DNA from 3 places in the Kitasatospora sp. NPDC015121 genome. Region 1 is predicted to be linked to each of the others. Evidence: predicted binding sites of a transcription regulator. Region 1 holds the regulator's gene; each other region holds the start of a gene.
What was found. The regulator HrcA, encoded in region 1, represses chaperone genes, less so after heat shock. The targets are predictions, from matches to a motif close to TTNGCACTCNGNNNNNCNGAGTGCNAA.

Region 1 (10,080 bases):
CTGTTGCTCAGCAGGGTAAGGGCCACGCCGAACGGCGAGGCGTACCGGTACCCGGTTCCGGTGGACGAGCAGGCCGCGGACAGCGCGCCGGGTGCCGAGCAGTGGCGCTCGCTGACCTGGGCGCAGGCCCACCGGCGGATCGGCGCGGTGGCGGCCGGCCTGATGGCGCTCGGCATCCGGGCCGAGGACCGGGTCGCGATCGCCTCCGCCACCCGGATCGAGTGGATCCTCGCCGACCTGGGCAACATGTGCGCCGGCGCGGCCACCACCACCGTCTACCCGAGCACCAACGCCGACGAGACCGCGTTCATCCTGGCCGACTCCGGCAGCCGCGCGCTGTTCGCCGAGAACGAGGGCCAGCTGCGCAAGGCCGCCGAACAGAAGGACGCGCTGCCCGACCTGGAGTGGGTCATCCTGTTCGACGCCCCCGAGGGCGAGCCGCCGCGGGCCGAGGGACTGACCGTGCTGACCCTCGCCGAGCTGGAGGAGCGCGGCGCCGCCCACCTCGCCGAGCACCCCGGCGCGGTGGACGAGGCCGTCGACTCGCTCGATAGGGAGCAGCTCGCCACCCTGATCTACACCTCCGGCACCACCGGCCGCCCCAAGGGCGTGCGCCTGGTGCACGACTGCTGGGCGTACGAGGCGGTGGCCCAGGAGGAGAGCGGGCTGCTGCGCGCGGACGACGTGCAGTTCATGTGGCTGCCGCTGTCGCACGTGTTCGGCAAGACGCTGATCTCCGGCCAGATCGCCACCGGCCACGTGATGGCGGTGGACGGCCGGGTGGACCGGATCATCCACAACCTGCCGGTGATCCGGCCGACCCTGATGGCCTCCGCGCCGCGGATCTTCGAGAAGGTCTACAACGGCATCGCGGGCAAGGCCCGGGCCGAGGGCGGCGCCAAGTACAGGATCTTCATGTGGGCGGCCGGGGTGGCCCGCGCGTACGCGCAGACCGTCCAGGCCGCGCAGGTCGCCACCGGCCGGGAGAGCGCCCCGCTGGGCCTGCGGCTGCGGCACTCGCTGGCCGACCGGCTGGTGTACACCAAGATCCGGGCCGCGTTCGGCGGCCGGCTGCGCGGCGCGGTGTCCGGCAGCGCGGCGCTGGCCCCGGAGATCGGCTACTTCTTCAAGGGCGCGGGCGTCCCGGTGCTGGAGGGCTACGGCCTGACCGAGACCTCGGCCGGCTCCACGGTCAACCGGGCCGAGGACTTCCGGGTCGGCACCGTCGGCCTGCCGCTGCCCGGCACCGAGGTGCGGATCGGCGAGGACGGCGAGGTCCTGCTGCGCGGCCCCGGCGTGATGCGCGGCTACCACCGGATGCCCGAGCAGACCGCCGAGGTGCTGGAGCCGGACGGCTGGTTCCACACCGGCGACATCGGCGAGCTCACCGAGGGCGGCTACCTGCGGATCACCGACCGCAAGAAGGACATGTTCAAGACCTCCGGCGGCAAGTACGTCGCCCCCAGCGAGGTCGAGGGCAAGTTCAAGGCGATCTGCCCGTTCGTCAGCAACGTCCTGGTGATCGGCAACGGCCGCAACTACTGCACCGCGCTGATCGGCCTGGACGAGGCGGTGCTCATGCCGTGGGCCGCCGAGCACGGCCAGGCCGGCCGGACGTACGCCGAGGTGGTCGCCGACCCGGCCACCGTCGAACTGATCGACGGCTTCGTCAAGCGCCTCAACGGCGAGCTGCAGCGCTGGCAGACGATCAAGAAGTTCGCGCTGCTCCCGCGCGACCTGGACATCGAGCACGGCGAGCTCACCCCGAGCCTGAAGATCAAGCGCCCGGTGGTCGAGCGGACCTACGCGGACGAGGTCGCCGCGATGTACGCGGGCACCAACGAGGCCTGACCCCGAGCGCCCCCGTCCCGGTGCGGCCGGCGGACCCCTTTCGGGTTTCGCCGGCCGCTACCGGACAATGGGCGCATGCCCTCCGCACTCCCCGACGGCGAACCCGTGCCGTCCGACGGCTCGCTGCCCGCCCACGCCCTGCACGGACTCGGCGAGCGGCCGTTCGGCTTCTACCTGCACGTGCCGTACTGCGCCAGCCGCTGCGGCTACTGCGACTTCAACACCTACACCGCCACCGAGCTGCGCTCCTCCGGCGCCGTCGCCTCCCAGGAGACGTACGCGGACAACGTGATCGCCGAGATCCGGCAGGCCCGCCGGGTCCTCGGCGACACCGAGCTGCCGGTCGAGACGGTCTTCCTCGGCGGCGGCACGCCCACCCTGCTGCCCGCCCGCGACCTGGTGCGGATGCTGGCCGCGCTGCGCGAGGAGTTCGGGCTCGCCCCCGGCGCCGAGGTCACCACCGAGGCCAACCCGGAGTCCGTCGACCCGGCGTACCTGGCCGAACTGCGCGCCGGCGGCTACAACCGGATCTCCTTCGGCATGCAGAGCGCCCGCCCGCACGTGCTCGCCCTGCTCGACCGCCACCACACCCCCGGCCGTCCCGAGGCCTGCGTCGCCGAGGCCCGCGCGGCCGGCTTCGAGCACGTCAACCTCGACCTGATCTACGGCACCCCCGGCGAGAGCGACCAGGACTGGCAGGCCTCGCTGGACGCCGCGATCGGCGCCGGACCCGACCACGTCTCCGCCTACTCGCTGATCGTCGAGGACGGCACCCGGCTCGCCGCCCGGGTCAAGCGCGGCGAACTCCCGATGATCGACGACGACGTGCACGCCGACCGCTACCTGATGGCCGAGACCGCGCTCGCCGCCGCCGGCTACCACTGGTACGAGGTCTCCAACTGGGCCACCACCCCCGAGGGCCGCTGCCGCCACAACGAGCTGTACTGGACCGGCGCCGACTGGTGGGGTGCCGGGCCCGGCGCGCACAGCCACGTCGGCGGCGTCCGCTGGTGGAACGCCAAGCACCCCGCCGCGTACGCCCAGGCCCTCGCCGAGGGCCGCACCCCCGCGCTCGGCCGCGAGGTGCTCGCCGAGGAGGACCGCCGGGTCGAACGGATCCTGCTGGAACTGCGCCTCGCCGAGGGCTGCCCGCTCGACCTGCTCACCGCCGACGGCCGCGCCGCCGCCGACCGGGCCCTCGCCGACGGCCTGCTGGAGCCCGTACCGTACGCGGCGGGCCGGGCCGCGCTCACCCTGCGCGGGCGGCTGCTGGCGGACGGGGTGGTCCGCGACCTGGTCGACTGAACGGGTCCGAAACGCTCCGGCCCGCTGCGGCCGAGTACTCGGTGAAGGAACCCGCGGGGGTTCCCCGACCGAGGAGGGACGCATGCGGGTACGCGAGCACCTGCGCCACGGGGGGCGCCCCGACGACCGACCGCCGGAACCGACCACTCCGGACGGCTTCGGCGCGTTCTCCCACCAGCACGTCGACGCGGTACTCGGCTTCGTCACCCGCCGGGTCGGCGACCCGCACCTGGCCGCCGACCTCACCGCCGACATCTTCGTCGCCGCCCTCGAAGCCGCCGGCGGCTACCGGCCCGGCCGGGCTCCCCGCCGGGGGCCCGGCCGGCGGGGAGCCCGGTCGGGCCGGTAGCCGGGGCCGCCCCCTCGGGCAGCGGGACCCCGGCGCCCTCCGGTCACCCGTCCGGCGGGAGCGGCGCCCTGGTCCGCACCGCGGCGGGCTGAGCGTCCGCCGTCAGTCGCCCGTCCCGTCCGGGAGGGTGACGAAGTCGATCAACTCCTCGACCCGGCCGAGCAGTTCCGGCTCCAGGTCCTTCCAGCCGTCGACCGCGGCGAGGATCCGCTTCCAGGCGGCGGGGGTGTCCACCGGCCAGCCCAGGCGACGGCAGACGCCCTCCTTCCAGACCTCGCCGCGCGGCACCTCGGGCCAGCCGGCGATGCCCAGCGCGGCGGGCTTCACGGCCTGCCAGACGTCCACGTACGGGTGGCCGACGACCAGCACGTGGTCGCCGGTCACCCGTTCGGCGATCCGGTGCTCCTTGGTGCCCGGCAGCAGGTGGTCGACCAGCACGCCCAGCCGGCGGCCCGGGCCGGGGTCGAAGGCCTCGACGATCGCGGGCAGGTCGTCCACGCCCTCCAGGTACTCCACCACCACGCCCTCGATCCGCAGGTCGTCGCCCCAGACCCGCTCGACCAGCTCGGCGTCGTGCCGGCCCTCGACGTAGATCCGCGACCCGCGGGCCACCCGGGCCCGCGCCCCCGGCACCGCGACCGAACCCGACGCGGTCAGCCCCGGACCGCGCGGCGGGGCCGGCGCCGCCGCGGCCGGACGCACCAGCGTCACCACCCGGCCCTCCAGCAGGAACCCGCGCGGCACCAGCGGGAACACCCGGTGCTTGCCGAACCGGTCCTCCAGGGTGACGGTGAACCCCTCGGCGGTCCGCTCGCAGCGCACCACCGCCCCGCAGAACCCGGTCGCCGCCTCCTCCACCACCAGGTCCCGCTCCGCCGCCACCTCGGGCGCCGGTTGCTGCCGCTTCCACGGCGGCGTCAGGTCCGGCCCGTACTCCCTGCTCCGCATGGGCGGCAGTCTACGGAAGCCGGCGCCGCGTCAGCCCGGCGCGGCGTGGGATATTGCCCACGGGCCCGGCGGGCGCGGCGGGTGGGCGGACGGGAGGGCGGGGCGGGTGCGCGGACGGTGGCGGGCGGCGGCGGTGGCCGTCGCGGTGGTGCTCGGCGCGGCCGGGTGCGGGGGCGGGGACGCGGGCGCGGGACGGCCGCGGGAGCTGCGGGACGGGCTGCTGACCGCGGAGCGGCTGCCGGCGGGCTACGGGCTGGTCACCGGCGGGACCGACGGGCCCGGCCCGCCCGACGGCGAGCAGCCGGAGCCGCTGGTGCGGATGCCCTGCGAGGAGCTGGAGGCCGGTCCCTTCCTGGCCCGGCACGCCCCGCCGCTGGAGAACGCCTCGGTCGGGCTGCGACGGCTCCCGGACGCCTCCCGGAGCCAGGCCTGGTACGGGACGCAGTCGCTGGAGCGCTACCCGCCCGGCCGGGCCGCCGGGGTGCTGGCCGACCTGCGGACCGCCGCCCTGCGCTGCGCCGCGCCCGGCGCGGTGGTCGTCGACGGCGTCCCGACCGAGCGGCGCGTCACCGTCGAACCGCTCGGCACCGGCCTGCTGCTGCGCACCACCCGGACCGACGCGGCCGGCGATCCGGTCCGGACCGACCGGACCGCCGTGCTGCGCGACGGTGACGTGCTGCTGGTCGTGCAGGAGTCCGGCGGCGCGGGCGAGGCCGAGCGGCTGCCCGCCCTGGTCGCCGCGGCCGTGGCCGCCTACCGCGACGCGGCGGCGGCCCGGCCCCCGGGGCGCTAAGGCCCCTCTTCGAGGCCCGGCGCGCCCCAGACCGGGAACCAGCGGGACAGGTCCGGTTCGATCCGCAGGTCGCCGCGGAGCAGGTTCGAGACCTCGATCTCCAGCGGGTTGTCCCGCTTCTCCTGGCCGGTGACCTTGCACATCGGGTAGAAGGTGCCGCGCTTGTACAGGTAGACCAGCGCCAGCGAGCGGCCCTCGGCGTCCCGGAAGGCGACCAGCGAGCAGAGCAGTTGCGGGCCGAAGCCGTGGGCCTCCAGCTCGCTGTTGACCGCGTGCAGGTCGTTGACCAGGTCGGGCAGTTCGTCGGGGGTGTGCCGGGCGAGCAGCCAGGAGTACCCGTACGCGTCCCGGGAGGCCTCCACGGGGACGCCGCCGCGCCCGGTGTCCGCGTCCAGCAGGGCCCGGACCTGCTGCTGGACCTCGGTGAAGGCGGCGCCCTCGACCGCGGCGAAGCAGACCGAGCCGAGGCCGGTCGGGACGAAGCCCTTGGCGGCCCGCAGGGTCAGTGCCGCCGACGGGATGCCGAACAGCTGGTCGAGGTCGGGCTTGACCGGCTTGCTCCGGCCGAACAGGGCGTCCAGGAATCCCACGGGGCAGCGCTCCTCGGGTCGTCGGGTCGTCGGGTCCTCGGGTCGTCGGGCTCACCGCCCGAGTTCGTCGGAGACCTTCCGCAGCTGCGCCAGCCGCTGCTCCAGCGAGGGGTGGGTGGAGAGCAATTGCGCGGCCGTCTCCCTGGCGCTCAGCGCCGGGGCGAAGTAGAAGGCGTTGTAGGGCTGGGCCTGCCGCAGGTCCCTGGTCGGGATGGCGGCGATCTGCCCGGTCACCTTGGTCAGCGCCGAGGCCAGCGCGGCGGGCCGGCCGGTCAGCTGGGCGGCGGCCCGGTCGGCGGCCAGCTCGCGGTAGCGGGACAGCAGCCTGGTCAGCAGGAAGCTGATCGCGTACACCACCATCGAGGCGAGCGGGACCAGCACCATCGCGATCGCCGCGTTCTGGTCGTTGCTGTTCCGGTTGCCGCCGCCCATCATGCCGCCGTACAGGGCGATCCGGGTCATCGCGCCGGCCAGCACGCCGAGGAACCCGGCCACCGTCATCACCGCGACGTCCCGGTGCGCGACGTGCGACAGCTCGTGGGCCAGCACGCCCTCCAGCTCCTCCGGCTCCAGCCGGCGCAGCAGGCCGGTGGTCACGCAGACCACCGCGTTGTCCGGGTTGCGGCCGGTGGCGAAGGCGTTGGGCATGTCGTTGTCGGCGACCGCGACCCGCGGCTTGGGCATGTCGGCCAGCGCGCACAGCCGGTCCACCGCGCCGTGCAGCTGCGGGTACTGCTCGGGGGTGACCCGGTGGGCGCCCATCGCCCGCTCGGTGATCCGGTCGGAGAACCAGAACTGGGCGACGAACAGGCCGCCGGAGATCAGCACGACCAGCGGCCAGGCGCCGCGCAGCAGCACGATCAGCAGGCCGGTGAAGCCCACGTAGAGCAGCCCGATCAGGAACATGGTGGTGACCATCCGGCCGGTCAGGCCGCGGTCGGGGGTGAACCGGGAGTGCCGGGACGCCGACATCGCTGCTCCTCCTCTGCCTCGCGCGGGCCGGACCCGGCCGTCCGGCCGACCGTCCCGCTCGCCTTCGATGCTGCCACCGGCCGGGCCCGGGGGCACCATCCGAACCGGGGCGAACCGGGGCGTAACCCGACACGCCGGGCGCGGGGGCGGGCGGCATTCGGACGAGGATCACGCGGGCGGACCGTTCCTGCCGTCAGGCCCGGGCCGTACACTGGCAGGTACGGTGCTGGCACTCTGACCGGTTGAGTGCCAGGCCGGACCGGACACCGGGACGACGGACGACGACGGAGGTGCGTGCCCCATGCCGGACGACGGCAAGCCCGACGGCCGACTGATCGACACGCGCCCGCCCGCCCGGCCGCTCGACGAGCGGCGGCTCGCGGTGCTCCGGGCGATCGTCCAGGACTACGTGGGCACCGAGGAGCCGGTCGGCTCCAAGGCCCTGGTGGAGCGCCACAACCTGGGCGTCTCCCCGGCCACCGTCCGCAACGACATGTCCGCGCTGGAGGAGGAGGGGTACATCCACCAGCCGCACACCAGTGCGGGCCGGATCCCCACCGACAAGGGCTACCGGCTGTTCGTCGACCGACTGGCCGAGGTCAAGCCGATGACCGCCCCCGAGCGCCGGGCGATCCGGCACTTCCTGGAGGGCGCGGTCGACCTGGACGACGTGGTGGCCCGGACGGTGCGGCTGCTCGCGCAGCTGACCCGGCAGGTCGCGGTGGTCCAGTACCCGTCGCTGACCCGCTCCACCGTGCGGCACATCGAACTGGTGTCCCTCACCCCGACCAAGCTGATGCTGGTGCTGATCACCAACACCGGCCGGGTCGAGCAGCGGATGGTCGACTGCCCCGCCCCGGTCGGCGAGGCCCTGCTCGGCGACCTGCGGGCCAGGCTGAACGGCATGGCGGGCGGCTGCCGGCTGCCCGAGGTGCCGACCGTCCTGGAGGACCTGCCGGCCGGCTTCGAGCCCGCCGACCGGCCCGCCGTCAGCACCGTGCTGACGGTCCTGTTCGAAGCCCTGGCCGAACAGAACGAGGAGCGGATCATGCTGGCGGGCACCGCCAACCTGACCCGCTTCGGCCACGACTTCCCGCTCACCATCCGCCCGGTCCTGGAGGCCCTGGAGGAGCAGGTGGTGCTGTTGCGCCTGCTGGGTGAGACGGCGGACTCGGCGATGACGGTCCGGATCGGCCACGAGATCGCCTACGAGGGCCTCAATTCCACGTCGGTCGTCTCGGTCGGTTACGGTTCGGGCGACCAGAGCGTGGCAAAGCTGGGAGTGATCGGTCCGACCCGGATGGATTACCCGGGCACAATGGGGGCGGTGCGCGCGGTGGCACGGTACGTCGGCCAGATCCTGGCGGAGTCGTAACGACAACGGCGCAGCGGAACGGCGCAACAGGCAGCGTGCTGTCGCAGGCACTTCAAGAGGCGGAACAAAGCGGAGCATTTGGTGGCCACGGACTACTACGCGGTACTCGGCGTCCGACGCGACGCGGGGCAGGACGAGATCAAGAAGGCGTTCCGGCGCCTCGCCCGTGAACTGCACCCGGACGTCAACCCGGACCCGAAGACGCAGGAGCGGTTCAAGGAGATCAACGCCGCCTACGAGGTGCTCTCCGACCCGCAGAAGCGTCAGGTCTACGACCTCGGGGGCGACCCGCTGTCGCCCGGCGGCGGCGGGGGCGGCTTCGGCGCCGGAGCGGCCGGGTTCGGCTTCTCCGACATCATGGACGCCTTCTTCGGCGCCGCGACCGGCCAGCGCGGCCCGCGCTCGCGCACCCGGCGCGGCCAGGACGCGATGATCCGGCTGGAGATCACCCTGGAGGAGGCCGCGTTCGGCACCACCAAGGAGCTCCAGGTCGACACCGCCGTCACCTGCACCACCTGCAGCGGCGAGGGCGCCGCGCCCGGCACCTCCGCGCAGACCTGCGACATGTGCCGCGGCAAGGGCGAGGTCTCCCAGGTCACCCGGTCCTTCCTGGGCCAGGTCATGACCTCCCGCCCCTGCCCGCAGTGCCAGGGCTTCGGCACCGTCGTCCCGACCCCGTGCCCCGAGTGCGCCGGCGACGGCCGGGTCCGCGCCCGCCGCACCCTCACCGTCAAGATCCCGGCCGGCGTCGACAACGGCACCCGGATCCAGCTGGCCGGCGAGGGCGAGGTCGGCCCCGGCGGCGGCCCGGCCGGCGACCTGTACGTCGAGATCGCCGAGACCAGCCACCCGACCTTCCAGCGGCGCGGGGACGACCTGCACTGCACCGTCACCATCCCGATGACCGCCGCGTCGCTCGGCACCCAGGTGCCGCTGCAGACCCTGGACGGCCTGGAGGAGGTCGACATCCGGCCCGGCACCCAGTCCGGCCAGTCGATCCCGCTGCACGGCCGCGGCATCACCCACCTGCGCGGCGGCGGCCGGGGCGACCTGATAGTGCACGTCGAGGTGCAGACGCCCACCAAGCTCGACCCGGAGCAGGAGGAGCTGCTGCGCCGGCTCGCCATGCTGCGCGGCGAGGAGCGTCCCTCCGGGCAGTTCGCGCCCGGCCAGCAGGGCCTGTTCTCCCGGCTGAAGGACGCCTTCAACGGCCGGTGAGACCCGTACGACCCGGGCCGGGAACGGTGCGGGGGCCGCGCGCCCCCGCCGTTCCCGGCCCGGTCCCTTTCTCCGCCCGGCTCCCCGGGCTCCTGCCGAGAGGACCGCAGCACCGATGACCGCACCCGTGTTCGTCGTCGACGACCTGACGGGGGCCGCCCCCGGCACGACCGTCCGCCTCGACGGCGCCGAGGGCCGGCACGCCGTCGCCGTCAAACGCCTCCAGCCCGGCGAGGCGCTCACCCTCGCCGACGGCCGCGGCCTCGGCGCGGACGGCACCGTCGGCGCGCTGCACGGCAAGGACGCCCTCGACGTGCTGGTCGGCGCCGTCCGCGAGGAGCCCGCCCCCGCGCCCCGGATCACCGTCGTCCAGGCGCTGCCCAAGGGCGACCGGGGCGAGCTCGCCGTCGAGACCATGACCGAGGCCGGCGTCGACGCGATCGTGCCCTGGGCGGCCTCCCGCTGCATCACCCAGTGGAAGGGCGAGCGCGGCGCCAAGGCGCTCGCCAAGTGGCGGGCCACCGCGCGCGAGGCCGGCAAGCAGGCCCGGCGGCTGCGCTTCCCCGAGGTCGGCGACCCGCTCACCACCCGGCAGCTGCTGCCGCTGCTCGCCGCCGCGGACTTCGCCGCCGTCCTGCACGAGGAGGGCTCGCTGCCGCTGGCCACCGCGGCGCTCCCG
Region 2 (10,080 bases), on a different contig from region 1:
GAAGCCCGCGTCCGCGCACAGCTCCACCAGGTGGCCCCGGCACTGCGGGCAGCCGGCGATCCACTGCTCCCCCGCCAGCTCCGCGAGGTCCACCGGGGCGTCCTCGCCCCGGTCGGCGAGCGGGTGCCCGGCCGGCACCAGGCCCACCAGCGGGTCGTCCAGCAGCGGGCGCACCACCAGCTCCGACCAGTCGTTCGCGGCCGCCGTCGCCGCCGCCTCCAGCACCGCCTCGGCCCGCGCCTCGCGCAATGTCGCGTGCGGGGACGGCAGGCTCGGCCCGCCCTGCGAGTCCGGGTAGCGGAACGCCAGCGCGACCTCGCACTCGCCGCCGCGCAGCATCGCCAGCGCCTGGGTCGGCTCCGCCTCCACCAGCGAGACCCGCACCCCCGGGTGCGCCGCCCGCACCTGCGCCACCGAGCGCGGCACCAGCGTCGAACTCGCCGTCGGGAACGAGACCAGCCGCACCCGCCCGGCCCGCAGCCCGGTGATCGCCGCGACCTCCTCCTCGGCGGCCGACAGCCCCGCGAGGATCCCGTCCGCGTGCCGCAGCAGCACCCGGCCGGCCTCGCTCAGCCGCATCTCCCGCCCCGACCGCACCACCAGGGGCGTGTCCACCGCCTTCTCCAGCGCCTTCATCTGCTGGCTCACCGCGGGCTGCGTGCACCCCAGCTCCCGCGCCGCGGCGGAGAACGACCCGGTCCGGGCGACGGCGTGCAGGACGCGGAGGTGGCGGGCTTCGATCACGCGGTCAACTGTACGGAACCCGCCGCGCACCCCGCCGGGCGGTCGCGGACGCCCGCGACGGCGGGGGGGCGCGGCGGACGCGGAAGGGCGCGAGGCCCCGGCGGTCCGAGCCTCGCACCGGGGTGCTCGGTCGGCCGCGCGGTTCCTCGCGCCCTTCAGTGCCTGACGGCCGGGTCGCCTCAGTGGCTGTGGCCGTGGCCGCCGTGCGAGTGGCCGTGGCCCGCGGCCTCCTCCTCTTCCTTCTTCTCCACCACGAGGGTCTCGGTGGTGAGCAGCAGGGAGGCGATCGAGGCGGCGTTCTCCAGCGCGGAGCGGGTGACCTTGACCGGGTCGATGACGCCGGCCTTGACCAGGTCGCCGTACTCGCCGGTGGCGGCGTTGTAGCCCTGGCCGGCCTCCAGCTCGGCGACCTTGGAGGTGATGACGTAGCCCTCCAGGCCGGCGTTCTGGGCGATCCAGCGCAGCGGCTCGGCGAGCGCCTTGCGGACGACGGCGACACCGGTGGCCTCGTCGCCGGAGAGGCCGAGGCCGTCCTCCAGGACCTTCGCGGCGTGGACGAGCGAGGCGCCGCCGCCGGCGACGATGCCCTCCTCGACCGCGGCGCGGGTCGCCGAGATGGCGTCCTCCAGGCGGTGCTTGCGCTCCTTGAGCTCGACCTCGGTGGCCGCGCCGACCTTGATCACGCAGACGCCGCCGGCCAGCTTGGCGAGGCGCTCCTGGAGCTTCTCGCGGTCCCAGTCGGAGTCGGTGTTGGCGATCTCGGCCTTGATCTGGGCCACCCGGCCCGCGACCTCGGCGGAGTCGCCGGCGCCGTCGACGACGATGGTCTCGTCCTTGGTGACGGTGATGCGGCGGGCGGTGCCGAGCACCTCCAGGCCGACCTGGTCGAGCTTGAGGCCGACCTCCTCGGAGACGACCTGGCCGCCGGTGAGGGTGGCGATGTCGCCGAGGATCGCCTTGCGGCGGTCGCCGAAGCCGGGGGCCTTGACCGCGACCGCGTTGAAGGTGCCGCGGATCTTGTTGACCACCAGGGTGGAGAGGGCCTCGCCGTCGACGTCCTCGGCGATGATCAGCAGCGGGCGGGAGCCGCCGGCCTGCAGGACCTTCTCCAGCAGCGGGAGGAGCTCCTGGATCGAGGAGATCTTGCCCTGGTTGATCAGGACGTACGGGTCCTCCAGGACGGCTTCCTGGCGCTCCGCGTCGGTGACGAAGTACGGCGACAGGTAGCCCTTGTCGAACTGCATGCCCTCGGTGAACTCGAGCTCGACGCCGAAGGTGTTGGACTCCTCGACGGTGATGACACCGTCCTTGCCGACCTTGTCGATCGCCTCGGCGATCAGCTCGCCGACCTGGGCGTCCTGGGCGGAGAGGGAGGCGACGGCGGCGACGTCGTCCTTGCCCTCGATCTCGCGGGCCACCGAGAGCAGGTGCTCGGAGACGGCGGCGACGGCCTTGTCGATGCCCTTCTTCAGGGCGGCCGGGCCGGCGCCGGCGGCGACGTTGCGCAGACCCTCGTTGACCAGGGCCTGGGCCAGCACGGTGGCGGTGGTGGTGCCGTCGCCCGCGACGTCGTTGGTCTTGGTGGCGACCTCCTTGACCAGCTGCGCGCCGAGGTTCTCGTACGGGTCGTCGAGCTCGACCTCGCGGGCGATGGTCACACCGTCGTTGGTGATGGTCGGGGCGCCGAACTTCTTGTCGATGACGACGTTGCGGCCCTTGGGGCCGATGGTCACCTTGACGGTGTCGGCCAGCTTGTTGACACCGCGCTCCAGCGAGCGGCGGGCGTCCTCGTCGAACTGCAGGGTCTTCGCCATGGTCCCGTTTCCTCAGGGGTAGGTCTGCGTACGTGGAGCAACAACCGCGCCCCGGGCCCCTGTCGGTGCGACACGGATCCGGGGCGGGCTGGGACGTCTTACTGCGCGGACGTCTTACTTCTCGATGATCGCGAGGACGTCGCGGGCCGAGAGGACGAGGTACTCCTCGCCCTGGTACTTGACCTCGGTGCCGCCGTACTTCGAGTACAGGACGATGTCACCGACGGCGACGTCGAGCGGCAGACGCTGGCCGTCCTCGAAGCGGCCCGGGCCGACGGCCAGGACGACGCCCTCCTGGGGCTTCTCCTTGGCGGTGTCCGGGATCACCAGGCCGGAGGCGGTGGTGGTCTCGGCGTCGAGCGGCTGGACCACGATGCGGTCCTCGAGCGGCTTGATGGCAACCTTGCTGCTGGTGGTCACGTCCGAGCTCCCCTTCGGAGATTACGGGGTTGTCTAACAGGTAGGTGGACGATTGCGCGCGGCCGCCGTCGCGGGGGTCGGACACGCTTCATCGCGTTAGCACTCTCCCTGGGGGGAGTGCCAGGTACGACCTTAGGACGCGGTTAGCACTCAGTCAACCAGAGTGCCAATGCCGTCGTGTCGGGTTCGCGCCCGCCGCGCGCCGCGCGCCCCCTCGGACCGGGCCCGCGGGCCGCCCGCGGCCGGGTCCCCGTACTCAGGCGGCGCGCCGTCCGCCCTGCCAGGCTGGTGGCATGACGAGGATCCGACCGTCCGGGCGACGGGACGCACTGCTCTCGGTGGGCCTGCTGGCGCTGGAGGTGCCGCTGCTGTGCGCGGTGCCGTACGCGTGCGTCGTGCTGGTGTTCGCGCTGGCCGCCGCGTCGGAGCGCGGGGGCGGCGCGGGCGGGGCGGTGGCGCTGTGCGTCGCGGTGGTGGTGCTGGGGCTGGCGGTGCCGGCGGCGGCGACGGTGGCCACCGCGCGGCGGGGCTACCGGATCGCGCCGCTCTCGCTCGGGCTGGCCGGGCCGGTGCTGGCCGCGCTGGTGCTCGGGGTGGCCTGGCACTGACCGGGAGCGGGGACAATGGCCGGGTGGAGATCGAGTCGTTCCGGGCGCTGCTGACCGAGCAGGGGCAGGCGCTGCTGGCCGAGTTGCGGGGGTTCACGGCGGCCGGGGAGCTGGCGCTGGCGACCAGGCTGCGGCGGGAGCACCCGGCGGAGCTGGTCCGGGCGGCGTTCGAGCAGGCCCGGCTGCGGCAGCGGGCGGAGGCGAAGTTCGGGGCGGACGCCGCGTCGATGTACTTCACCCAGCACGGGGTGGAGCAGGCGACCCGGCGTTCGGTGGCCGAGTGGCGGGCGGGCCGGTTCGCGGCGCTGGGGGTGCGGCGGCTGGCCGACCTGTGCTGCGGGATCGGCGGCGACGCGGTCGCGCTGGCCCGGGCCGGGATCGCGGTGCTGGCGGTCGACCGGGACGAGCTGACCTGCGAGGTGGCCCGGGCGAACGCGGCGGCGCTGGGCGTGGCGGAGCTGGTGGAGGTCCGCCGGGCGGACGTCGCGGACGTCGGCACCGCCGGTTTCGACGCGGTGTTCACCGACCCGGCGCGGCGCACCTCGCGGGGCCGGGTGTTCGACCCGGAGGCGTACTCGCCGCCGCTGTCCTGGGCGGTGGAGGCGGCCCGCAGCGCCCCGTTCGGCGCGTTGAAGGTGGCGCCGGGCATCCCGCACGAGCTGGTGCCCCCGGGCGCGGAGGCGGAGTGGGTGTCGGACCGGGGCGAGGTGAAGGAGGCGGTGCTGTGGTTCGGCACGGCCGCCGCCGAGCCGTACCGGGCGACGCTGCTGCCGGGCCCGCACTCGCTGTCCGGCGGCGCGCTGCCCGACCCGCCGGTGGGGCCGGTGGGGCGCTACCTGTACGAGCCGGACGGCGCGGTGATCCGGGGCCGGATGGTGGCCGAGGTGGTGGCGGCGGTGGACGGGCGGCTGATCGACCCGATGATCGCGTACGTCACCTCGGACGAGCTGCGGCCGACCCCGTACGCGCAGGCGTACGAGCTGACCGACGTGCTGCCGTTCCAGGTGAAGCGGCTGAAGGCGCTGGTGAAGGAGCGCCGGATCGGCACCGTGGTGGTCAAGAAGCGCGGGATGGCCTCGGTCGTCCCGGAGGAGCTGCGGCGCCGGCTGAGGCCGGCCGGGCCGAACGCGGTGACGGTGCTGGTGGCCCGCACCGCGGCCGGCCCGGTGATGATGCTGGGTCAGCCGGTCGGCCGGGCGATGTAGTCGTCGAGGCGGGCGACCGCGAAACCCTGCTCCCGGATCCGGTTGAGCAGTTCGCCGAACATCTCGGTCATCTTCTCGCCCTTGAGCTCGGACGGGCCGCGGAAGTGGGCCAGGATGATGTCGCCGTTGCGGAGCTTCTTGTCGGCGGCCTGGTACTGCATGTCGTGGATCTGCATGGACTCCCGCCACAGCACCACGGCGCGCGGCCCGCACTCCTGGACGGCGGTGTTCAGCGCCGGGGTGTGGGCGCCGTCGCCGAACGGCGGGCGGAACAGGTACGGGGCGGTGCCGTACTGCTCGGTGAGGGCGCTCTGGGCGTCGCAGACCTGCGCCTTCTGCTGGGCGGCGGGGATCCTGCTCATCTGCGGGTGGCTGACGGTGTGGTTCTGGACGCTGTTGCCGAGCGCCTGTAGCGGCTTGAAGTAGGCGTAGTCGTTCTTGACGACGTCCTTGGTCAGGAACATCGTGATCGGCACCTTCAGCTCGGTGAGCATCCGGACGAACTCGGGGTCCTTCTCGGCGCCGTCGTCGATGGTGATGAAGACGACCCGGTCGCCGGTCGGGACCTCGCTGAACACCGGCACCGGCCCGCTCGCGGTGAGCTTGATCGGCCGGTCGGCGGGCGGCGCGGGCGGCGCGGGCAGCGGTTCGAGGCCCCACTTCGCCCAGGCGGCGCCGGGCGCCGCGTCCCGCGCGGACGCCGAGGGCGTGCCGGGGGCGGGGGCGCCCGGCGAGGACGCGGCGAGCGGCCCGGCGGGCGCGGGCGCGGGGCCGTCCGCCCCGGAGCCGCAGCCGCTCGCCGCCAGCAGCACGGCGAGCGCGCCCGCCCCGTACCCGATCCGTATCCGCCCGCCCACCGGTGCCCCCGTCTTGCTCTACACGCGTGTCGATGTTCCAGGACGCACGCTACCGCCCGCCGGTTGCCCGGGCCCGGCGGAGGGGGCCTATCCGACGTCCGTGCGGGTGAAGGTCCAGCGGTGCGCCGGGCGGGCCAGCAGGTCGGCGGGCGGTTCCGGCACCGGCACCGGCTCACCCGTCCACAGCGCGATCAGCAGCACCCGCTCGCCGGGGGCGGTGAACAGCTCGACCCGCTCCAGGCCGGCCGCGCCGCGCACCGCGGGCAGTGCGGACTCCCGTGCCCAGGCGTGCAGTTCGGCCCCCCGGCCGTCCGCCGCCCGGGCCTCCCACATCGCCGCCAGGGTCACTTCAGCGCCTCGTGCGCGTGCGCGTGGACGTGCCCGTGCCCGTCGCCCGGCACGTGGGTCTCGGTGACCGGCAGCGAGGAGTCCGCCGACAGGTCGAAGGAGGACGGGGTGCGGCCCCGCCACACCATCTCGGCGCCGAGCGCCGCCACCATCGCGCCGTTGTCGGTGCACAGCCCCGGCCGCGGCACCCGCAGCACGATGCCGGCCTTGTCGCAGCGCTGCTGCGCCATCTCGCGCAGCCGCGAGTTGGCCGCCACGCCGCCGCCGATCATCAGGTGGTCGACGTCGTTGTCCTTGCACGCCCGGACCGCCTTGCGGGTCAGCACGTCGGTGACCGCCTCCTGGAAGGACGCCGCGACGTCCGCCACCGGCACCGGCTCGCCGGCCCGCCGCCTGGCCTCCACCCAGCGGGCCACGGCGGTCTTCAGGCCGGAGAACGAGAAGTCGTACGCCGGGTCCCCCGCGTTGTTCAGACCGCGCGGGAAGGCGATCGCCGAGCCGTCGCCCTCCCGGGCCATCCGGTCCACCACCGGGCCGCCCGGGAAGCCGAGCCCGAGCACCCGCGCCACCTTGTCGAACGCCTCGCCCGCCGCGTCGTCGATGGTCGCGCCCAGCGGCCGGACGTCGGCGGTGATGTCGCCGCTGAGCAGCAGCGAGGAGTGCCCGCCGGAGACCAGCAGCGCCATCGTCGGCTCCGGCAGCCGGCCGTGCTCCAGCTGGTCCACGCAGATGTGCGAGGCCAGGTGGTTCACCCCGTACAGCGGCTTGTCCAGCGCCCAGGCGTACGCCTTGGCGGCGCTCACGCCGACCAGCAGCGCGCCCGCCAGGCCCGGGCCCGCGGTGACCGCGATGCCGTCCAGGTCGGCCGCCTTCACCCCGGCGGTGTCCAGCGCCCGCTGGATGGTCGGGACCATCGCCTCCAGGTGCGCCCGGCTGGCGATCTCCGGGACGACGCCGCCGTACCGGGCGTGGTCGTTGACGCTGGACGCGACCGCGTCGGCCAGCAGCGTGGTGCCGCGGACGATGCCGACGCCGGTCTCGTCGCAGGAGGTCTCGATGCCGAGGACGAGGGGTTCGTCAGCCATTGTGATGATCCTTCAGATCGCTTGCGTCACTTGCCAGGTGGTCCAGACGCATCACCAGTGCGTCCACGTTGGCGGGCTGGTAGTAGCCCCGCCGGATCCCGACCGGCTCGAACCCGAACCGCTCGTACAGCCGCTGCGCGCGCAGGTTGTCCACCCGCACCTCCAGCAGCAGTTCGGCGCAGCCCCGCCGCACCGACTCCGCCGTCAGCTCGGCCAGCAGCACCCCGCCGAGCCCCGCCCCCTGGTGGTCGGCGTCGACCGCGATCGTCTGCACGTCGCTGTCCGTCCCGACCGCCATCAGCCCCGCGTAGCCGACGACCGCCCCGTCCGCGTCCACCGCCACCACGTAGTGCCGGCTCCCGCCCGGGTGCGCCTCGGCCAGCTCCGACCAGTACATCCCGCGCGACCAGGCGTCCTCGGGGAACAGCCGGTGCTCCAGCACCATGACCGGTTCGACGTCCCACCAGCGCATGGGGCGCAGCGCGTACCTAGCCACGCCGGCCGACCGTTCCGGCAGCCGCGGCGGTCATGCCGGGAGCACCGCCTTGTAGCCCGCCGGCACCTGCGCGTCCGGCCGCCGCAGGTACAGCGGGGCGTTCGGCAGCAGCTCCCGGCCGGCGGCCAGCTCGCGGACCGCGAAGTCGGCCAGCGCGCCCGCCGAGACGTGCTCGGGGCCGCTCGCCGCCGGCAGGCCGTACAGCAGCGCGCCCGCGCCGACCGTCCGCGCGCCGGGCTCGATCTCGGCCGGGCGGTCCACCGCGGGGCCGCCCACCCGGGCGCCGGCGGCGTCGTACGAGGCCCAGTAGACCTCCTTGCGGCGCGCGTCGGTGGCCACCGCGAAGGGCCCGGTCAGGCCCTCGGCGCGGGCCTGGTGGGCGATCGCGTCGAGGGTGCAGACGCCGTGCACGGGCAGGCCGAGGGCGTCGCCGAGGGCGGCGGCGGTGACCAGGCCGACCCGCAGGCCGGTGTACGGGCCGGGGCCGACGCCGACCGCGAGGTCGGTCAGGTCGCGCTTGTCCACGCCGGCGGTGCGCAGCACGGCCGCGACGGTGGGCAGCAGCAGTTCGCCGTGCCGCCGGGCGTCGACCTCGTAGGACTCGGCGAGCACCGAGGTGCCGTCGTGGACGGCGGCGGTGACGGCGGGGGTGGCGGTGTCGAAGGCGAGGAGGAGCACGGGTCCAAGGTTAGAGGGTCCGCCCGCCCGGCCCCGCACCCCGCCCGGGCCGGCCCCGTCCCCGGCTCCGCCCCGGCCCCGTCCCCGGCCGGGCCGCCCGCCGGGAACACACGATCGCCAGGAGGCCGGAACGGCGGGCCGCACCTGGCACGATGGGCTTCGCTGAGGTTGAGACGGTGGCGGCGCGAGCGGTGAGGAGCGGACGTGGCGAAGCTTGGTCCTGGTGTGGTGGTCGGCGGGCTGACCCTGGGCGCCATGGCGGTGATCGGGCTGCTGGCCTTCCAGGCGAACGGCGCGTCCTCGCGCGCGGTCGCGGCGGTGCCGTCCGCGTCGAGCGCGGCCCCGTCGGCGTCCGCCGCCGAGAGCGGCAGGCCGACCGCGCCGCCGCTGCCCGCCGAGTCCGGCGCGGGCCTGCGGGTGGTGTACTCGCTCCAGCAGCAGCAGGTGTGGCTGGTCGACCCGAAGAAGCCGAACCCGGTGGTGGCCTCGTTCAAGGTGGTGCCGGGCAACACCCTGCCGCCGGTGGGCACCTACAGCGTGGCCAGCCGGACGGCGGCGGGCAGCGGCACGGACGGCCGGCAGATCGAGCACGTGGTGCGGTTCGCCCAGCAGGCCGGCACGGTCTTCGGGTTCAGCGCGCTGGTCGACGAGAAGGCGCCGGCCCCGTCGCTGGACCCGAAGACGAAGACCGGCGGCATCCGGGCCTCCCGGGCGGACGGCCAGGCGCTGTGGGACTTCGCGCCGAACGGCACCCGGGTGGTCGTGGTCGACTGACCCGCCCGGCCCGCCCGGACGCGCGGCGCTACGCGGCGTCGCGCTCCGGCGGGGTGGAGACGGCCTCGGCGGCCCGGCAGGACGCCAGCAGGACGCGCATCGGCACGGGCGCGCAGCCGGTCCCGGTGGTCTCGGCCACCGGGGTCCGCACCGGCTCCGGTCGGTCCGCGGTGTTCACGGGGGGTGTGCTCGGCATCGGGCGCCTCCCTAGTTAGGCATACCTAACCTGCTGGCGCCATCCCATCACGCCCGCGCGGTGCGCCGCAACCGTTTGCCGACACGGTGTCGGAAACCCGGCTCAGTTCTCACCCAAACCGGTGAGGTCCGCGCCGTCCCAGCGACCGCCGAGCCCGGTGAGGACGACCCGCCGCCCGTCCGCCTCGGCGTCCAGCGCGTCGACCGCCTCGCCGCCGAGGGTCCGCTCGATCCGGATCTCCAGCCGGTCCTCGGAGAGCTGCTCGACCTTGCCCTCGCCCCACTCGACGACGACCACCGACTCGGGCAGCGACACGTCGAGGTCGAGGTCCTCCATCTCGTCCAGGCCGCCGCCCAGCCGGTACGCGTCGACGTGCACCAGCGCGGGGCCGCCGGTCAGCGAGGGGTGCACCCGGGCGATCACGAAGGTCGGCGAGGTGACCGCGCCGCGCACGCCCAGGCCCTCGCCGAGGCCCCGGGTCAGCGTGGTCTTGCCCGCGCCCAGCTCTCCCGACAGCAGCACCAGGTCGCCGGGGCGCAGCAGCGCGGCGAGCCGCCGGCCCAGGCCGGTCATCCGCTCCGCGGTCTCGACGGTCAGCGTGGTCTGGGTCCCCATGGCGTCCTTCTCCGATCGTTGCGGCCACCCCTAAGGTGCCACAACCCGGATCAGCCCTCCGCCAGCGCCCGCACGGCCGGGGGGAGCGGGCCCGTCCCGGCGTGCTCGGCGGCGCGGCCGAGCAGCGCGGCGAGCTCGCGGTCGACGGTGCCGGGGCGTTCCAGCATGACCAGGTGGCCGGCGCCCTCGACCAGCACCAGCCGGGCGGCGGGGAGCGCGGCGGCGATCGCCTCGGAGTAC
Region 3 (10,080 bases), on a different contig from region 1:
CCGGGCGAGCCCCCGCCGCCGTTCGGCCGCGCTTCCTCCCCCGTTAGCGTCCCGTTCGTCCCGTTACCGCCCCGGCCGGCGTCCGCCGCCCGCCCTGACGGCCCGCCAGCACCCGCCCGGCCAGCCACAGCCCGCCCGCGCCGACCGCCGTCAGCGGCGCCAACCGCCAGACGCCGCCGACCTCCTCCCAGAGGCTGAACAGGCTGAACCAGGCGGTCAGCGGCAGCACCGCCAGACCGACCGCCGCGGGCAGCAGCCGCCCCCGGGCGGCGCACAGCACCAGCAGCAGCAGCGGGGCGAGCAGGAGCAGCGGCGGCAGCCAGTGCTCCATCAAGTACCAGCTGCTGTAACCACCGTGGGCCCGCGTCACCAGCAGGCCCGCGCCCGCGCCGACCGCGACCAGCAACCGGCCCGGCCGCTCCAGCAGCTCGGCGGGGGCGGCCAGGACCATCGCGCCCGCGGCCAGGTAGGGCAGCAGGGCGGTGGCGTCCAGGAGCAGCAGCCAGCCGTCGGGGGCGACGACCGCCGCGACGGCGAGCCGGACGGCGCCGAGCAGCACCACCGTCCCGGCCAGCGTCCGCGCGGCCCGCCAGGCGCCGAGCGCCGCGGCGAGGGCCAGCAGCACCGGCACCACGGTCAGGCCCAGCAGCGCGAGACCGTCGGGCAGCTGCTGCCACGGCACGTCGAACCCGGCCCGGGCCACCGCCCCGACCCGCCAGAACCGCATGTCGCCCGGCAGCGCCACCTGCCCGGCCAGCGCCCCGGCCAGCAGCGGGGCGGCGACGGCCAGCAGCCGGCCGCCGAGCGCGGTCGCGGTGAGCCCGGTGCGCAGCCGCAGGCCGTACGCGGCGAGGTCCAACGCCTCGCGGACGGTGGCGAGGCGGCCGGCTCCGGCGGTGGTGTCGGCGAACACCTCGGCGAGCTCGGCGCCCCGGTCCCGGCGGTAGCGCGCGGGGTACAGCGCGAGGACGGTCCGCAGCGCCACGCCGCTGCGGTGCCCGCCGGGAACGACGGCGCTCACGCGGTGACCCCCCGGGGTGCGCCGGCCCCGCCGAGCCGGCGCTGCGCCTCGGCCGCGACCGAACGCAGCCGCTCCGCCTCGGCGGCGAGCAGCTCCCGCCCGCCGTCGGTCAGCGCGTACGTCCGGCGGGCCCGGCCGTCGACGATCTCCTCCGCGGCGACCTCGATCAGGCCCTGCTGGAGCAGCCGGTCGAGCGCGCCGTACAGGGTGCCGGTGCGCATCCTCACCCGGCCCCCGGAGATCGCGTCGACCTCCTGGATCAGCGCGTACCCGTGCCGGGGGGCGTCCGCGAGGGCGGTGAGCAACAGCAGGGTGGGCTCCTGCAGGGCGCGTTCTGTCATACGACTACATATATCGTCGACCGTCCTATCCGCGCCACCCCCCGCCGCCCCTCCCGGCGGCCGGTCCGCCGCTACCCCCGCCACCCCGCCGGGTCGTCCCGCCGCAGCGCGCCGAGGAGGCCGGCCAGCAGCGGCAGGCCCAGGGCGAGCAGGGCGATCGTCGGCCAGGGGGCGTCCGCGGGGCTGACCGCGGGGCCGCCGAGCACGCCGGAGGCGCGGGAGCGGAGCAGGGCGAAGGCGGGGACGAAGCCGCTGACGGTGCCGAGCAGGGCGCCGAGCAGGGTGATCAGTCCGGCCTGGAGTCCGGCGACGGTGCGCCGGGTGCGCGGGCGGGCGCCGATCGCGGAGAGCAGGGCCCGTTCGCGGCGGGCGTCGGCGGCGGCGAGCGCGGTGGAGACCACGGCGGCGCCGAGCACGACCAGCGCGGCGAAGCCGCCGAGCGCGATCCGGACGGTGCTGCCCTGCGGACTGTAGCCGCGTTCGACGCCGAACTCGGCGTGCGGGGCGAGCCGGGCGACGGTCGCGGCGGCGCGCTGCTCGGCCCGTTCGCCGATCGGCGCGGACGGCAGCCAGACCGCGCCGGCCGGGGCGACCCGCAGGCCGAGGCGGCGGACCGTCTCGGGGGCGACCACCAGCGGCGTGTACCGCTGCCCGGCGGGGCGTTCGACCAGCAGCGCGTCGACCCGGAGTTCCCTGACCTCGCCGCCGTTGCCCTGCATCCGCAGCACGGCCCGTCCGTCGTGCAGGTAGGCGGGGTCGGTGACGACGGCCTTCCCGGCGAGCAGCGCGCGGTCGGCGTCCTGGTCGCGCAGCGCGAGCAGGTTGTGCAGCACGGTGGGGTCGCCGACCACGGCGGGGACGGCGACGTTCTCGCCGTAGCGCTGCCCGCCCTCGGCGTACACGACGCCCAGGCAGCCCTCGCAGAACACGTACTCGGCCTGGTAGAGGTCGGCGCGCTCGCCGAGGTCGGGCAGGTCCTGCGGCAGGGCGGCGCGCAGTTGCGGCATGGTGTCGCCGTCGCCGTGCAGGGTGAGGCGGACGGCGCCGACGGGCTGTTCCAGCCGGTAGGCCGCGCGGTCCTGGACCTCGGCGCCGGTGGAGTGCACGCCGACCGCGACGGCGCCGGCCACCGCGGCGAGGACGGCGGCGACGGCGGGCGCGGTGCGCGAGCGGTGCCGGGCGGCGTCGCGCAGGGCGAGCCGGGGGCCGACCGGGAGGCGGTGGGCGAGCCGGCCGAGCAGGGCGAGCAGCAGCGGGGTGAACAGCAGCAGGCCGAGTTCGGCGAGCACGGCGCCGCCGAGCACGGCGAGGGTGCGCACGCTCAGCCCGGCGAGCACGGGCGGTCCGGCGACCGGTCCGGCGACCGCCCCGTACAGGGCGAGCGCGGCGCCGCCGAGGACGGCGGCGAGGCCGAGCAGCGGGGTGCGGCGGGAGGTGCGGCGGGCCGGGTCGCGGTCGGTGAGTCCGGCCAGCACCTCGCGGCGGCCGGCCTGGAGGGCGGGCAGCAGGGCGGCGAGCAGGGCGGTGGCGACACCGACGGCGGCGATCGCGAGCAGTTCGGCGGGGCGCAGCGCGAGGCCGGTGAACCGGCTGCCGCCCCACTCCTCGATCCACGGGCGCAGGGCGGCGACCAGGCCGACGCCGAGCAGGGATCCGGCGGCGGCGCCGACCGCGCCGAGCACCAGGCCGCCGCCGAGCACCACGGCCCGGACGTGTCCGGGGCGGCCGCCGGCCGCGCCGAGCAGGGCGAGTTGGCGGCGGGCCCGGCGGGCGCCGACGGCGAACGCGGGGCCGGCCAGCAGGGCGACTTCGAGCAGGGCCATCGCGGCGGTGGTGGCGGCGGTCATCACGCGGCGTTCGCGCTCGTCCGCGGCGCCGACGGCCTCCTGCCGGGCGAGTGCCTCGGCGGGCGGGTCGACGGCGACCTGACGGCTGGCCAGGGTGTAGCCGTGGGCGTTGAGTTCGCGCACCCGGTCCCAGCCGAGCGTCGCCCCGGCGGGCAGGGTGACCAGCCAGGCGGCCTTGCGGGCGGCGGCCTGTTCGGCGGACGGGGTCTGCGGGGCGAGTCCGGCGGCGGCCTGGGCCTCGTCGAGTTGCCGGTACAGCTCGCCGGGGCGGGCGACGAGTTCGACGGCGTCCAGGTCGCCGGGGTGCTCGACGGCGCCGGTCAGGGTGAACGGGGTGGACTCCAGGCCGCGGACGGTGACGGTGTCGCCGATCCGCAGACCGGTGGCGTCCAGCAGGCCGCGGGTGGCGGCGGCCTCGTGCGGGGCGGCGGGGGCCCGGCCGGCCACCAGGTCGATCCGGCCCTGCCAGAGCCGTCCGGTCAGGTCGGCCTCGAAGGTGTCGGTGGCGGCCAGGCCGTCCCGGCTGCGCACGGCCGCGACGGGGCCGGTGCGGGCCGGGGTGAGGACGCTGCCGGGCGGCAGCAGCTCGCCGAGCAGCGCGGCGGGTTCGGTGCCGGCGGCGCGGAGCTGTTCGCGGCTGGGCGCGGCGTCGGGGCGCTGCGGGAAGGTGCGGACGCCGTCGGCGGGGAAGACCGCCTGTTCGATCGTCCGGCCCGGGTCGTAGGCGCCGACCAGGCCGTCGGCGCGGCCCATCAGGCGGTCGGCGCGCTGTTCGGCGGTGGGTTGGCCGCTGCGGTGCACCACGTCGACGCCGGTCGCGCCGAGCACCGGCAGCGCGATCATCGCGGCGACCAGGGCGCTGCGGCCCTTGGCCCGCCAGGCGTCGCGGCGCGCGATCCGCAGCACCGCCCGCAGGGCGCTCACCGGCGGACCGCCGCTTCGGCGGTGCGGCCGTCCTCGGCGATCAGGCCGTCGCGGAGCCGGACGACCCGGTCCGCCCAGGCGGCGTGGCCGGCGTCGTGGGTGACCATCATGACGGCCGCTCCGGCGTCGCAGCGGGCCCGCAGCACCTGCAGCACGGCCTCGCCGGTCACCGAGTCGAGCGCGCCGGTCGGTTCGTCCGCGAGCACCAGTCGGCGCTCGCCGGACAGCGCCCGGCCGATCGCGACGCGCTGCTGCTGGCCGCCGGACATGTCCTCGGGGAAGCGGTCGGCGAGTTCGGGGATGCCGAGTTCGGCGAGCACGGCGAGCGCCTCGGCGCGGGCGGTGCGGGCCCCGATGCCCTCCAACTCCCGTGGCAGCGCGATGTTCTCGGCGGCGGTCAGGGACGGCAGCAGGTTGTAGGACTGGAACACGTAGCCGACCGAGCGGCGGCGGACGTCCGCCAGACCGGCCCGGCTCAGGCCCTCCAGCGGGGCGCCCTCGACCAGCACCCGGCCGGTGGAGGGACGGTCCAGGCCGCCGGCCAGCGCGAGCAGGGTGGACTTGCCGGAGCCGGACGGCCCCATCACGGCCAGGAACTCCCCGGCCCGCAGCTCCAGGTCGACCCGGCGCAGCGCGTGCACCTCGGCCGCGCCCCGGCCGTGCGTGCGGCCGACCCCCTCCAGGCGCAGGACGGCCTGCGCGTTCGATCCGGTCATGGCTCCCCCTCGGAACAGCGGAACGTGTTGCATACCGAGTATGTATAGCCGCCGGACGCGAACTACTCAAGTGTGCGTCATAAGTCGGTGAACTACATATAGGCTAGGGCATGGCGGACCGCCGCACCGACGGGAGCAGAATGAACGCCATGACCGCATCGCTGTCCGCTCGCTGGCACGACCTGCTCACCCGCTGCGGCGCCACCGCCGACCCCGAGCCCTACGCCCGCGACCTGCTCGCCCGCTGGGCCGAGCCGCAGCGCCGGTACCACACCACCACCCACCTGGAAGCCGTCCTCGACCGGGTCGACGAACTCGCCGCCCACGCCGACGACCCCGACGCCGTCCGGCTCGCCGCCTGGTTCCACGACGCCGTCTACCGGCCCGACCGCTCCGAGAACGAGGAGCGCAGCGCCGCCCTCGCCTGCCGCGCCCTGCGCGAGGCCGGCCTGCCAGAACCGCTCGTCCACGAGGTCGACCGTCTGGTCCGGCTCACCGTCACCCACCACCCCGCCCCCGGCGACCGCAACGGCGAGGTGCTCTGCGACGCCGACCTGGCGGTCCTCGGCGCCCGGCCCGAGGCGTACGCCGCGTACGCCGCCGCAGTCCGCGACGAGTACTCCTTCGTCCCCCCGGACGCCTTCCGCGCGGGGCGCGCCGAGGTCCTGCGCCAACTCCTCGCGCTGCCCGCGCTCTACCGCACCCCCGAGGCGCACGCGCGCTACGACGCCCGGGCCCGCGCCAACATGCACGCCGAACTGGCCGAACTGGAGGGCTGAGCGGGAGGGCCAGCCGCACGCCTCCCGCACCCGCCGGCCCGGCCGCCGTCAGCCCGTCAGCCGGTCAGCCGGTCCGGCGGTCCGGCGGTCCGGCGGTCAGCCGAACCGGCGGGGGTCACGCCAGCTCCCCGACCCGCGCCACCACCACGCCGCGCTTCCCGCACACCCAGTGCGGGTCCGCCCCCAGCTCCGGCTCCACCCCCAGCGCGTGCGGGTCGTCCTCCTCCTCGGCGCACGCGGTGCACAGCGGCCACCGCCCGTACGACTCCAGCAGCGCGTCCTGCACGTCCTGCGCGATCAACCCCAGCACGAACTCGCACCCCGCCGGCCACTGCTCCAGCCACCACCGCCGGTGCGTGACGGCGTCCTCCACCAACGACACGATCGCCGCCTCGGCGACGTCGCGGGCGGTCAGGTCGGCGAGGATCAGCGCCCGCGCGTTGTGCAGGGCGGCTTCGATGTCGGAACTGGCCATCCGCCCATTGTCCCGCACTCCGCTACGGCAGCGGGAGGCCCGTCGTCTCCGGCCCGAGGTCGAACGGCGCCGGCAGCGCGACGGCGTCCGTCACGGGCGGGTCCGGGACGTCCGGCTCCTCCGGCGCCCCGGTCCGCGTCCCGAGCGTCCCACGAGGGGTGGGGCCGGCGAGAACGCCGTGAGGGCGGCCTCCCGAAGGAGGCCGCCCTCACGAGCGAACGCGTGGAACGCCGGATCCCGGAGGATCAGAAGTCCATGTCACCGCCCGGCATGCCGCCACCGGCGGCCGCGGCGGCCTTCTCCGGCTTGTCGGCGATGACGGCCTCGGTGGTGAGGAACAGCGCCGCGATGGAGGCGGCGTTCTGCAGGGCGGAGCGGGTGACCTTGGCCGGGTCGATGATGCCGGAGGCGACCAGGTCGACGTACTCGTTGGTCGCGGCGTTCAGGCCGTGGCCGGCGGGCAGGTTGCGGACCTTCTCGACCACGACGCCGCCCTCGAGGCCGGCGTTGGTCGCGATCTGCTTGATCGGGGCCTCCAGGGCCACGCGGACGATGTTGGCACCGGTGGCCTCGTCGCCCTCCAGCTCCAGCTTCTCGAACGCGACACCGGCCTGCAGCAGGGCGACGCCACCACCGGCGACGATGCCCTCCTCGACGGCGGCCTTGGCGTTGCGCACCGCGTCCTCGATGCGGTGCTTGCGCTCCTTGAGCTCGACCTCGGTGGCCGCGCCGGCCTTGATGACGGCCACGCCGCCGGCCAGCTTGGCGAGGCGCTCCTGGAGCTTCTCGCGGTCGTAGTCCGAGTCGGAGTTCTCGATCTCGGCGCGGATCTGGTTGACCCGGCCGGCGACCTGGTCGCTGTCGCCGCCGCCGTCGACGATGGTGGTCTCGTCCTTGGTGATGACGACCTTGCGGGCGGTGCCGAGCAGGTCCAGGCCCGCGTTCTCGAGCTTGAGGCCGACCTCCTCGGAGATCACGGTGCCGCCGGTCAGGATGGCGATGTCGCCGAGCATGGCCTTGCGGCGGTCGCCGAAGCCCGGGGCCTTGACGGCGACGGACTTGAAGGTGCCGCGGATCTTGTTCACGACCAGGGTCGAGAGGGCCTCGCCCTCGACGTCCTCGGCGATGATGACGAGCGGCTTGCCGCTCTGCATGACCTTCTCCAGCAGCGGGAGGAGGTCCTTGACCGAGGAGATCTTGGAGTTGGCGATGAGGATGTACGGGTCCTCGAAGCTCGCCTCCATGCGCTCCAGGTCGGTGGCGAAGTAGGCGGAGATGTAGCCCTTGTCGAAGCGCATGCCCTCGGTGAGCTCGAGCTCCAGGCCGAAGGTGTTGCTCTCCTCGACGGTGATGACGCCTTCCTTGCCGACCTTGTCCATGGCCTCGGCGATGAGCTCGCCGATCTGGGTGTCGGCGGCCGAGATGGAGGCGGTGGAGGCGATCTGCTCCTTGGTCTCCACGTCCTTGGCCTGGGCCAGCAGCTGGTCGGAGACGGCGGCGACGGCCTTCTCGATGCCGCGCTTGAGGGCCATCGGGTTGGCGCCGGCGGCGACGTTGCGCAGACCCTCGCGGACGAGCGCCTGGGCGAGCACGGTGGCGGTGGTGGTGCCGTCACCCGCGACGTCGTCGGTCTTCTTGGCGACCTCCTTGACCAGCTCGGCGCCGATCTTCTCGTACGGGTCCTCGAGCTCGATCTCCTTGGCGATGGAGACACCGTCGTTGGTGATCGTGGGGGCGCCCCACTTCTTCTCCAGGACGACGTTGCGACCCTTGGGGCCGAGCGTGACCTTCACGGCGTCGGCAAGCTGGTTCATGCCACGCTCAAGGCCGCGGCGGGCTTCCTCGTCAAAGGCGATGATCTTGGCCATCAGAAGTGGTCCTCCGGGACACGGTCGACTGCTCGGACCAAGGGGTGCCCGCGACGGACGGCCCAGGAGAGCGGGGGTCCCTTCCCCTACCGCTTCCGGGGCCTCACCGGCCCGGTCCGTTTGTCACTCTCACACTGTGAGTGCTAACGCCAATGATTAGCACTCTCGGGTGTCGAGTGCAAGCCCATCGGGCCCCGCACCGCCCCGCGCGCGGGCGGGTCCGCGACGCCCCGGGGAAGCCGACGGGCCCGCCCCGGACGCCGTTGGCGTCGGGACGGGCCCGCGGTTCGGTGCGTGCGGTCTACCGGGCCCTCAGGCGCCGGCGGCCCGGACCATGTCGGCCTGCGGACCCTTCTGACCCTGCGAGATCTCGAACTCGACCCGCTGGCCCTCTTCCAGGGTGCGGTAGCCGTCCATCTGGATCGCGCTGTAGTGGACGAACACGTCCGCTCCACCGTCGACCGCGATGAAGCCGTAGCCCTTCTCGGCGTTGAACCACTTGACGGTGCCCTGAGCCATTGCGAACTCCCCTTGTGCTGTGCTGGCCCTTCAGAGATCCGCGGGACGCGGACCCGGAGGTCTGGAAGGCCGGCCTGGGGACTCCCCCCCGTACGGCGCAGCCTCTGTCGCGGCTGAATGTATCCGGATATGCGCCCTCTGCAACAGGCCCAATTTCCGGGGAAAGTCCGTGCCGGGCCAGGGATATGACGGGGCGAAAGGAGCATCCGCCGACAATTGCCACGGGACATAACGGACGCGTCGCCGCAAAACGCCGGAACAATTCTGACGGCGGCCCGACAGAACGGGCGGCGGTCCGTCCGGCACGCGTCTCGGCGCACGGACGAAGGCGGGGCGGACGGGGATCCTGCACGGGCGGGGCGCGGTGCGGAAAACGAGGATTCAACCGGGCCGGGGAGGGGAACGGCCTCGTCCGGCACTCTACTCCTTCCGCTCCGGAGGAATTCCGGCGGCCCACCCGGTGGAAAACCGCAGGTAAACGGGCCGTCGGCCGGGGCGCGCGAATGACCCCCGGTACGCGCGAGGCCGCCGTCCGGGTCGGAAATTGAATTCCGAACCAAACGGCGGCCGCGGGAATGCGGGCCGGTCAGCAGCCGCCGGCCACCGCCGGAATGATCGACACCGAGGCGCCGTCCTTGATCTCGGTCTCCAGGCCCTCGGCGAAGCGCACGTCGTCGTCGTTCACGTACACGTTGACGAAGCGGCGCAGCTTGCCGGTGTCGTCCAGCAGGCGGGCGGCGATGCCGGCGTGGTTCGCCTCCAGGTCCGCGATCACGGCGGACAGGGTGGCGCCCTCGGCGGTCACCTCGGCGGCGCCGCCGGTGTAGGTGCGCAGGATGGTCGGGATGCGGACGTTGGCGCTCATGGGCTGCTCCTCGGGCGTGGCGTGGGGCGTGGGGCGTGGGGGTGTCAGGCGGTGGCGAGACCGGCGGCGCGGAAGGACTCCAGCGTCGGGCGGATCACGGCGGTCATGCCGGCGTCGGCGACCGCGTCGAGGGTCTTCAGGCCGTCGCCGGTGTTGATCGCGACGGTCTCCTTGGACGGGTCCAGCTGGCCCGTCTCGACCAGCTTCTTCAGCACGCCGACGGTGACGCCGCCCGCGGTCTCGGCGAAGACGCCCTCGGTGCGGGCGAGCAGCTTGATCGCCTCCACCACCTCGGCGTCGGTGACGTCCTCGACCGCGCCGCCGGTGCGGCGGGCGATGTCCAGCACGTACGGGCCGTCGGCCGGGTTGCCGATCGCCAGCGACTTGGCGATGGTGTCCGGCTTGACCGGCTTGATCACGTCGCGGCCGGCCTTGAAGGCGGCGGAGACCGGGGAGCAGCCCTCGGCCTGGGCGCCGAAGATCTTGTACGGCTTGTCCTCGACCAGGCCGAGCTTGATCAGCTCCTGCAGGCCCTTGTCGATCTTGGTGAGCTGGGAGCCGGAGGCGATCGGGATGACGATCTGGTCGGGCAGCCGCCAGCCGAGCTGCTCGCAGATCTCGAACGCCAGGGTCTTCGAACCCTCGCCGTAGTACGGGCGCAGGTTGACGTTCACGAAGCCCCAGCCCTCGCCGGCCGGGTCGCCGATCAGCTCGGAGCAGAAGCG

Region 2: groES (co-chaperone GroES) is a predicted target of HrcA. The motif match lies at 3,122-3,148, and genes of this name have one in related genera.
Region 3: groL (chaperonin GroEL) is a predicted target of HrcA. The motif match lies at 8,092-8,118, and genes of this name have one in related genera.

What each region holds. Positions count from the first base shown of each region.
Region 1 covers NZ_JBVHEH010000003.1:300,131-310,210, reverse strand. Annotated here, with positions in the region: gene ACZ3J7_RS05385 (AMP-dependent synthetase/ligase) at 1-1,851, shown strand, start outside; gene hemW (radical SAM family heme chaperone HemW) at 1,927-3,156, shown strand; gene ACZ3J7_RS05375 (sigma factor) at 3,239-3,505, shown strand; gene ACZ3J7_RS05370 (DUF3097 domain-containing protein) at 3,608-4,453, opposite strand; gene ACZ3J7_RS05365 (hypothetical protein) at 4,560-5,246, shown strand; gene pspAB (PspA-associated protein PspAB) at 5,243-5,836, opposite strand; gene htpX (zinc metalloprotease HtpX) at 5,888-6,808, opposite strand; gene hrcA (heat-inducible transcriptional repressor HrcA) at 7,110-8,183, shown strand; gene dnaJ (molecular chaperone DnaJ) at 8,265-9,401, shown strand; gene ACZ3J7_RS05340 (16S rRNA (uracil(1498)-N(3))-methyltransferase) at 9,517-10,080, shown strand, end outside.
Region 2 covers NZ_JBVHEH010000015.1:106,835-116,914, forward strand. Annotated here, with positions in the region: gene ACZ3J7_RS23280 (LysR family transcriptional regulator) at 1-744, opposite strand, end outside; gene groL (chaperonin GroEL) at 924-2,558, opposite strand; gene groES (co-chaperone GroES) at 2,673-2,978, opposite strand; gene ACZ3J7_RS23295 (hypothetical protein) at 3,272-3,586, shown strand; gene ACZ3J7_RS23300 (class I SAM-dependent methyltransferase) at 3,610-4,791, shown strand; gene ACZ3J7_RS23305 (polysaccharide deacetylase family protein) at 4,767-5,648, opposite strand; gene ACZ3J7_RS23310 (hypothetical protein) at 5,736-5,996, opposite strand; gene tsaD (tRNA (adenosine(37)-N6)-threonylcarbamoyltransferase complex transferase subunit TsaD) at 5,993-7,081, opposite strand; gene rimI (ribosomal protein S18-alanine N-acetyltransferase) at 7,074-7,553, opposite strand; gene tsaB (tRNA (adenosine(37)-N6)-threonylcarbamoyltransferase complex dimerization subunit type 1 TsaB) at 7,608-8,255, opposite strand; gene ACZ3J7_RS23330 (L,D-transpeptidase) at 8,460-9,029, shown strand; gene ACZ3J7_RS23335 (hypothetical protein) at 9,058-9,225, opposite strand; gene tsaE (tRNA (adenosine(37)-N6)-threonylcarbamoyltransferase complex ATPase subunit type 1 TsaE) at 9,328-9,840, opposite strand; gene ACZ3J7_RS23345 (alpha/beta fold hydrolase) at 9,891-10,080, opposite strand, start outside.
Region 3 covers NZ_JBVHEH010000017.1:100,027-110,106, forward strand. Annotated here, with positions in the region: gene ACZ3J7_RS25615 (hypothetical protein) at 44-1,021, opposite strand; gene ACZ3J7_RS25620 (PadR family transcriptional regulator) at 1,018-1,362, opposite strand; gene ACZ3J7_RS25625 (FtsX-like permease family protein) at 1,434-4,133, opposite strand; gene ACZ3J7_RS25630 (ABC transporter ATP-binding protein) at 4,130-4,849, opposite strand; gene ACZ3J7_RS25635 (HD domain-containing protein) at 4,999-5,628, shown strand; gene ACZ3J7_RS25640 (hypothetical protein) at 5,744-6,103, opposite strand; gene groL (chaperonin GroEL) at 6,349-7,971, opposite strand; gene ACZ3J7_RS25650 (cold-shock protein) at 8,284-8,490, opposite strand; gene ACZ3J7_RS25655 (MoaD/ThiS family protein) at 9,077-9,355, opposite strand; gene thrC (threonine synthase) at 9,400-10,080, opposite strand, start outside.